Regions from separate parts of the Streptomyces sp. RKAG293 genome, predicted to be linked through region 1. Evidence: riboswitches for the same ligand, from Rfam matches in the RefSeq annotation. Region 1 holds a riboswitch; the other holds the start of a gene.

Region 1 (3,976 bases):
GACGGCGGCGGCGACGTCCGGGTCGAACTCATGAAGGGAGCTGTTCAGGAGCGACATGGGATCTTCCTGGTCGAGGTCGGTTTCGAGCTCCGGACCTGAGGCCCGGATCGAGGTCCGGAGGGATCAGCCGCCGGTGAAGGCGGAGTACTCCTCGGCGGAGAGCAGGTCCGAGGGCTCCTCCGTCGTCTTCACCTTGAACAGCCAGCCGCCCTCGAAGGGGGCCGAGTTGACGAGGGAGGGGTCGTCGACGACGTCCTGGTTGACGTCCGTGACCTCGCCGGTGACCGGGGAGTACAGGTCGCTGACCGACTTGGTCGACTCCAGTTCGCCGCAGGTCTCGCCGGCGGTGACGACGGCTCCGACCTCCGGGAGCTGGACGAAGACGACGTCGCCGAGCGCGTCGGCGGCGTGTGAGGTGATGCCCACGGCGGACACTCCGGCCTCAGAGGCGGAGAGCCACTCGTGCTCCTTGCTGTAGCGCAGCTGCTGGGGGTTGCTCATAACGGAATTCTCCCGGATGTGAAGGGGTGCTCGCGCAGGGGTGGGCGGGTCGGTCAGCGCTGGCGCTTGTAGAAGGGCAGCGCAACCACCTTGTGCGGCTCTTGAGCGCCACGGATGTCGACGGCCACGCCCTCGGTGCCGGGCGCGGCGTGGGCCGCGTCGACGTAGGCGATGGCGATCGGCTGTCCGAGGGTCGGGGAGGGCGCACCGGAGGTGACCTCGCCGATCACGGTGCCGTCGGCGGCGGTGACCGGGTACCCGGCGCGCGGGACCCGGCGGCCCTCGGCGACCAGCCCGACCAGCTTGCGCGGCGGCTGCTCGGCGGCCCGCTCGGCGGCGGCGGTGAGCGCGGTGCGCCCGACGAAGTCGCCCGGCTTGTCGAACTTCACGACGCGGCCGAGACCGGCGTCGAACGGCGTGGTGGCGGTGGTCAGCTCATGCCCGTAGAGCGGCATGCCGGCCTCCAGGCGCAGCGTGTCGCGGCAGGACAGGCCGCACGGGATGAGGCCGACGCCGGCGCCCGCCTCGGTGATCGCCTTCCACAGCGCCTCGGCGTGCTCGGGGGCCACGAACAGCTCGAAGCCGTCCTCGCCGGTGTAGCCGGTACGGGCGATCAGCGCGGGGACGCCCGCGACGGTGCCGGGCAGGCCCGCGTAGTACTTGAGCCCGTCCAGGTCCGCGTCGGTGAGGCCCTTCATGATGCCGGGGGACTCGGGGCCCTGGACGGCGATCAGCGCGTACGCGTCACGGTCGTCGCGGACCGTGGCGTCGAACGCCGCGGCGCGCTCGGTGACGGCGTCCAGGACGACCTGGGCGTTGCCGGCGTTCGCGACGACCATGTACTCGTCCTCGCCGAGGCGGTAGACGATCAGGTCGTCCACGATCCCGCCGTCCGCGGCGCAGATCATCGTGTAGCGGGCCCGGCCGACCGCGAGGGCCGAGATGTGGCCGACGAGCGCGTGGTCCAGCGCTTCGCCCGCCTGCGGGCCGGTGACGGTGATCTCGCCCATGTGCGAGAGGTCGAACAGCCCGGCGCGGGTGCGGACGGCGGTGTGCTCGTCACGCTCGCTGGCGTAGCGCAGCGGCATGTCCCAGCCGGCGAAGTCGGTCATCGTCGCGCCGAGCGCACGATGCAGGGCGTCGAGCGCGGTACGGCGCGGGGCGTCGGTGGGCGGCTGGCTCATCAGTCGGGCTCCCGGTGCAGGCGTGGCGAGACTCTCATGGCAATGACAAAGAATGACGAAACCCCGAAGGAAGGGGCCTCCCCATCTGTCATCGGAACCTGAGAGGTTCACCGCGGCCTGGTGGGGCCCCGGCTTGCACCTTGGGTGGGCCGGACCGTGAACGGGCCCGACCGCTTTTCAGATGTGCCTCGCCCGCGCGGTGACTGTGCCTGAGAGATTCATGGGAGGACTTGCTCCTTCGGCGCCCTGCTCATGATGGCAGGGACTCTCCCGCGCGGCCTCGAACGGCCAGTATGCAAGTTGTGGCGCTCATCATTGCATGCGGCGGAAGCCACCGGGCCTCTGGGGAAACCCTTTGCTTGCCATTACCCTCTCTTTACTGACAGTGGCCGGGTTCCACCGGGGTCCGGTCGAGGCCGAGGCCGGCAGGCCGGCCTGGGGGAGGCGGGGGCTGTGCAGGGGGACGAGCGGTGGGCCGGGACGACGCTGCGCTACCCGGCGGGGGACGTGCTGGTCGTGTCGGGACTGCCGGGCAGCGGCAAGAGCACGCTCATGCGGCGCGCGGTCGACGAGCGGGACGGCGCGGGGGATACCTCCGACGGAGCGGTCCGCCGGATCGACTCGCAGGACGTACGGGTGCACTGGGAGGCGCTGATGCCGGCCCTGCTGCCGTACGCGGCGTACCGCCCGCTGGTGCGGCTCGACCACTACGCGAGGCTGCGCCGGGCGCTGCGCACCGGCGCCAGCCTCGTCGTGCACGACTGCGGCTCGCTGGCCTGGGTACGGCGCTGGCTCGCCAGGGACGCCCGGCGCCGCGGCCGGGGGCTGCACCTGCTGGTGCTGGACGTTCCGGAGGACGCGGCCCGCGCCGGCCAGCTCGCGCGCGGGCGGATGGTGTCCGGGTACGCCATGGCCCGGCACCGCAGGGCCGCCCGGCGGCTGGTGGCGCTGGCCGGGCCCGGCGGACGGCCGGACGGCTGTGTCTCCGCGCTGCTCCTGGACCGGCCCGCGGCGGGCGATGTGCGGCGGATAGTCTTCGGCGGCGGCCGGGCCGGATCCGAGGCGTCCCCGGTGGCCGTTACAGCGGATCAGGGCAGTTGCCAACCCGGTAACCGCTAGGGTTCCGGCAGGGCGGCAGGCGTCGGGAACGGCGGTCGCCGGCCGCACGCAGCAGACATTGCAGGCTCTAAACCCGCGAGGCACAGCGCAGTGAACACGCAGCTTCCGCCTCCCCCAGCCACCGCTGGGGGTGCCCACGGCCCGGCCGGCGCATGGCCGGCCAACGAACTCGAAGCCGTCCTCGCCGCGAGCGTCGGCACCCCGGGCGCGAACGCCCGGCTCCTCGAAGTGCTCGGCCGCTCCCAGCTGTGGGTGCCGCTGCCCAACGGCGGCGGGCCCGGCAGCCGGGACCTGGACCTGCCGTCCTTCGAGATCGACGGCACCCTCTACATACCGGTGTTCAGTTCCGAGCAGCAGTTCCTGCGGGCCGCCCAGGGGATGGCCTGCACGGTCGCACCGGCCCGCGAGTTCGCCCGCGGGCTGCCCCCGGAGGTCGGCATCGCCGTCAATCCGGGCGGGACGGCCGGGATCCCGCTGCCGCCCCCCGCCGTCCAGGACCTCTGCCGGTCCGACCGCGACCCGCGGGCGGCGTCCGGCGGCCGCGTCCGGCTGTGGGAGCCCGAGCCGGACGACGAGCCGGTCGACTTCCTCGCCGCCGCCGCGGGCGAGTTCGCGGTCACCCCGGTGGTGCTCTCCGCACGGCGCGCGCTGGCCAGCGTCGAGGGCGCGGCGCCGCAGCTGTTCGTCGGCGTCGAGCTGGACCGCTGGCAGGAGGAGGACCGGGCGGCCGCGATGGACGCGCTGGGCCGTGCGCTCGGCGCCGTACCGCTGCCGCTGCCGGTGCAGCTGGTATTGCTGGACATCGCCCAGGACCCCGTCGGCGACTGGATGCTGGAGCGGGTCCTGCCCTTCTTCGGACGGGACTGAGCCCGTGCGCTGTCTGCGGGGGCGCACAACCTGGTTTGATGGCGGGCGGTGCACAGGCGTGCGCCGGACCCGGTGACACCGGTGACGGAGAGAAGGGGCGGACCCACGTGATCGCGGGCGCGCAGGGCGGTGCGGCGGCAGCCGGCCACGTCGAGCAGATGCTTCGGCAGGTGGCGCCCGGACGATTCGACGCCTACGAGGATCTGCTCGTGTCACTGGCCGGCGGCCAGGTCTGGATGCTGCTGTGGCACGGCGCACCCGGATCGCCCGACGCCCAGTACGGGAACATGGAGATCGACGGCTAC
Region 2 (3,976 bases), 4.5 Mb from region 1:
TGGTCCTCCAGCTGGTGGATCAGCGTGAGGTAGCCCTCGGCCTGCTCCGCCGGCGCGAAAGGGTGCAGCCCGGCGAACTCGGGCCAGGTGACCGGTTCCATCTCGGTGGTGGCGTTGAGCTTCATCGTGCACGAGCCCAGCGGGATCATGCCGCGGTCGAGCGCATAGTCACGGTCCGAGAGGCGGCGCAGGTAGCGCAGCATCGCGGTCTCGGAACGGTGCTGGTGGAAGACCGGGTGCGCCAGGTACGTGTCGTCGCGCAGCAGGCCGGCGGGCAGCGCGTCCGGGACGGCGGCGTCGAGCGCCTCGATGTCACCGGTCACCCCGAAGGCACCCCACACCGCGGCCAGCTGCTCACGGCCGGTGGTCTCGTCGCAGGAGATGCCGAGCAGGTCCGCGTCCCGCTCCCACAGGTTGACGCCCGCGGCGCGGGCCGCGGCGGCCACCTCGGCGGCGCGGCCGGGCACCCGGACGGTCACGGTGTCGAAGTACCCGCCGTGCACGACCTCGACGCCGCCGGCCCGCAGGCCCTCGGCCAGGATGGCGGCGTAGCGGTGGGTGCGCCGGGCGATCTGGGCCAGCCCGTCCGGGCCGTGGTAGACCGCGTACATGCCCGCCATGACGGCGAGCAGCACCTGGGCGGTGCAGATGTTGCTGGTGGCCTTCTCCCGGCGGATGTGCTGCTCACGGGTCTGCAGGGCCAGCCGGTACGCCTTGTTGCCGTCCGCGTCGACGGAGACGCCGACGAGGCGGCCGGGCAGGCTGCGGGCGAACTTCTCGCGCACGGCCATGTAGCCGGCGTGCGGGCCGCCGAAGGCCATCGGGACGCCGAAGCGCTGGGTGGTGCCCACCGCGATGTCCGCGCCGAGCTCACCGGGCGAGGTGAGCAGCGTCAGGGCGAGCAGGTCGGCGGAGACCGTCACGATCGCGCCCAGCTCGTGCGCCCGCTCGATGACCGGCTTGAGGTCGCGTACCGCGCCGGAGGCGCCGGGGTACTGCAGGAGCACACCGAAGACGCCGCGCTCGGCGACCTCGTCCGGGATGCCGTCGGTCAGGTCGGCGACCACGACCTCGACGCCGGTCGGCTCGGCGCGGGTCTCGATCACCGCGATGGTCTGCGGGAAGCAGTCCGCGTCGACCAGGAACACGCCCTGCTTCACCTTGCCGACCCGGCGGGCCAGCGACATGGCCTCGGCGGCGGCGGTGCCCTCGTCCAGGAGCGAGGCCCCGGAGGTCGGCAGCCCGGTGAGGTCGGCGACGACCGTCTGGAAGTTCAGCAGCGCCTCGAGCCGGCCCTGCGAGATCTCCGGCTGGTACGGCGTGTACGCCGTGTACCAGGCGGGGTTCTCCATCACATTGCGCAGGATGACGGGCGGGGTGAACGTCCCGTAGTAGCCCAGGCCGATCATCGGCGCCAGCACCTGGTTGCGGTCCGCGAGGTCACGCAGCTCGGCCAGTACCGCGGCCTCGGTGCGTCCCGCGGGGAGCCGCAGCGCCTCGACGCTCTTGATGGTGTCGGGCACGGCGGCGGCCGTGAGCTCGTCCAAGGAGCCGTAACCGACGTGAGCCAGCATCTTGGCCTGGGCACCGCCGTCGGGGCCGATGTGGCGCTGTTCGAACGGGATGCCGCTCTCGAGCTCGGAGAGTGGGATGCGGTGGGCAGTCATCTACGGAGGCCTCCTGGTCTGACACGACCTGCGAGGGGTGCCGCGGCGCGGGCACCCGAACGGCCTCCCCCTCTGTCATCACAACCTGAGAGCTTCACCGTGCTGCCTAAAGCACGACTTTCACCGTCGGTGAGGCCGGGTCCCGCGCATGACTCATGCCCGGTGCCCGCCCTGCTTTCCAGAGTGACCTCATCCATGCGGTACCGGTTGCCTGAGAGATTCCGGGGAGGATTTGCTCCTTCGGCGCCCCCGACACGATCTCGGAGGACTCTCCCGCATGGGGTCTGCAGCCGCCATTCAGCCTACCAGCGGGGATGGGGGCGGATTCCTCGTGGATCCCTCGAGTCGACACCGTCCCCAATGTGGCCTTTGGTTGGTCTAGCAGAGCAGCACCGATCTGTTGGAGGGACCGTGCAGACCGATATCGACCCCCGCAGCCTGATCGGCCGCCGGGCCCTGGACAGCGACGGGGCGAAGATCGGCACGGTCGACGAGGTGTATCTCGATGACGCGACCGGTCAGCCGGAGTGGGCCGCGGTCCGCACCGGGCTGTTCAGCCGTGACGCGTTCGTACCGCTGGAGCCGAGCGAGGTGGTGGACGGGCAGCTGCGGGTCCCCTTCCCCAAGGCCCTCATCAAGGACGCCCCCGACTTCGGCGTCGGCCGCCATCTCTCCCCCGAGCAGGAGATCCAGCTCTACCACCACTACGGCATGGACGTCCCGTCCGCGGGGACGGAGGCCCCCGGCCCCGGCGATCACGACTTCGGCCGGCTGGCCGGCGAGGACTGATCGGCCGGATGTGATCGGGTGCCCAAGATGCCCAGGTCAGGGCACCAGCGGCAGCGGTTCGGCCGCTTCCAGTTCCGGATCCTCCACCGCGAACGTCCGCACCCGGCCCGGTACGCAGTCCGTCGGCTCCTCGAAGCGCACGGTCACCCGTCCCACGCCACTCCCCTGCACCCACCCGGCGCCGAATTCCGTGTGCCGCACGTCCTGCCCCGGCATCCACCGCACGGCTCGCGCGGGCTCCGCCGCCGGCGCCGGCCGGCCCTCCGGATCCGCCGCCTCCCGCTCCGCCAGCTCCGCCGCCCGCACCGCGGCGGCCTCCGCGGCGAGCTCGGCCTCCAGCTCGGCCGCCTGGGCGAACAGGTCCTCCTGCGTGAAGTCGGCGAGCCCGGTGACACCCACGCCCAGCAGCCGGACGCCGTTGGCCGTGTCGACGGCCTCCAGCAGCCGCCGCGCGGTCTCCCGCACCACTCCGGGGTCGTCCGTGGGCGCCCGCAGGGTCTCGGAGCGGGTCAGGGTGCTGAAGTCGTAGCTCCGCACCTTGATCACCACCGTCCGGCCCGACCGCCCGGCCTCCCGCAGCCGCCGCACACAGCGGTCCGCGAGCCGGTCGAGCTCCGAGCGCACCCGGACCCGGTCGGTGAGGTCCACGTCGAAGGTGTCCTCCACCGAGACGGACTTCGCGTCGCGGTCCGCGACCACGGGCCGGCTGTCCAGGCCCAGGGCCATGGCGTAGAGCGAGGCGCCGTGCGCCTTGCCGAGCAGCTGCACCAGCTCGGACTCCCCGGCCAGCGCCACCTCGCCGACCGTGCCGATCCCGGCGCGGCGCAGATGCTCACCGGTGGCGGGCCCGACGCCCGGCAGCACCCGGACCGGCATCGGGTCCAGCAGCGCCCGCTCGGTGCCGGGCTCGACCACCACCAGGCCGTTCGGCTTGCCCTGCTCGGAGGCGATCTTGGCCAGCAGCTTGGAGCCCGCGAGCCCCACCGAGGCCGTCAGCCCCGTGGCGGCCCTGATCCGCGCCCGCACCCGCTCCGCCACCCGCCGGGGGGCCTCGGTCGTCCCGCCCGCCTCCAGGTCCACGAAGGCCTCGTCCAGGCTGAGCGGCTCCACCAGGGGTGACAGCTCTCCGAGGATCCCCATCACGGTCTCGCTGACCCGCCGGTACAGGTCGAAGCGGGGAATGAGGTAGGCGGCGTTGGGGGCCAGCCGCCGTGCGTGCGCCATGGCCATCGCCGAATGGACGCCGTGGACACGTGCCTCGTAGGACGCGGTCGCGACGACGCCGCGCGGTCCGAGACCGCCGACCACGACCGGCTTGCCCCGCAGGCTCGGCTTGGAGGCCTGTTCCACCGCGGCGTAGAACGCGTCCATGTCCAGGTGCAGGATCGTCGGAGCGGTTCTCACATCACCGATGCTCCCGCACGGCACTGACATTCACCGTACGGACGTACGGCGAACGGTTCACCCCACGCGGTTGCGGCGTCGTGCCAGCTCGTCGGAGGGGTTGTGGCCGGCCAGCG

Evidence for each region. Region 1 has a riboswitch for glycine ahead of gcvT (glycine cleavage system aminomethyltransferase GcvT). Riboswitches for the same ligand answer to the same signal wherever they lie in the genome.
Region 2: linked by a shared signal. The riboswitch ahead of gcvP (aminomethyl-transferring glycine dehydrogenase) and the one ahead of gcvT (glycine cleavage system aminomethyltransferase GcvT) in region 1 are both predicted to bind glycine.

What each region holds. Positions count from the first base shown of each region.
Region 1 covers NZ_JAJOZB010000001.1:6,238,706-6,242,681, forward strand. The annotation lists gene glyA (serine hydroxymethyltransferase) at 1-57, opposite strand, end outside; gene gcvH (glycine cleavage system protein GcvH) at 124-501, opposite strand; gene gcvT (glycine cleavage system aminomethyltransferase GcvT) at 555-1,685, opposite strand; glycine riboswitch at 1,873-1,968, opposite strand; gene LNW72_RS27780 (ATP-binding protein) at 2,139-2,804, shown strand; gene LNW72_RS27785 (enhanced serine sensitivity protein SseB) at 2,895-3,671, shown strand; gene LNW72_RS27790 (enhanced serine sensitivity protein SseB C-terminal domain-containing protein) at 3,830-3,976, shown strand, end outside.
Region 2 covers NZ_JAJOZB010000001.1:1,723,713-1,727,688, forward strand. The annotation lists gene gcvP (aminomethyl-transferring glycine dehydrogenase) at 1-1,667, opposite strand, end outside; glycine riboswitch at 1,856-1,953, opposite strand; gene LNW72_RS07530 (PRC-barrel domain-containing protein) at 2,028-2,456, shown strand; gene LNW72_RS07535 (DNA polymerase IV) at 2,493-3,860, opposite strand; gene LNW72_RS07540 (MerR family transcriptional regulator) at 3,918-3,976, opposite strand, start outside.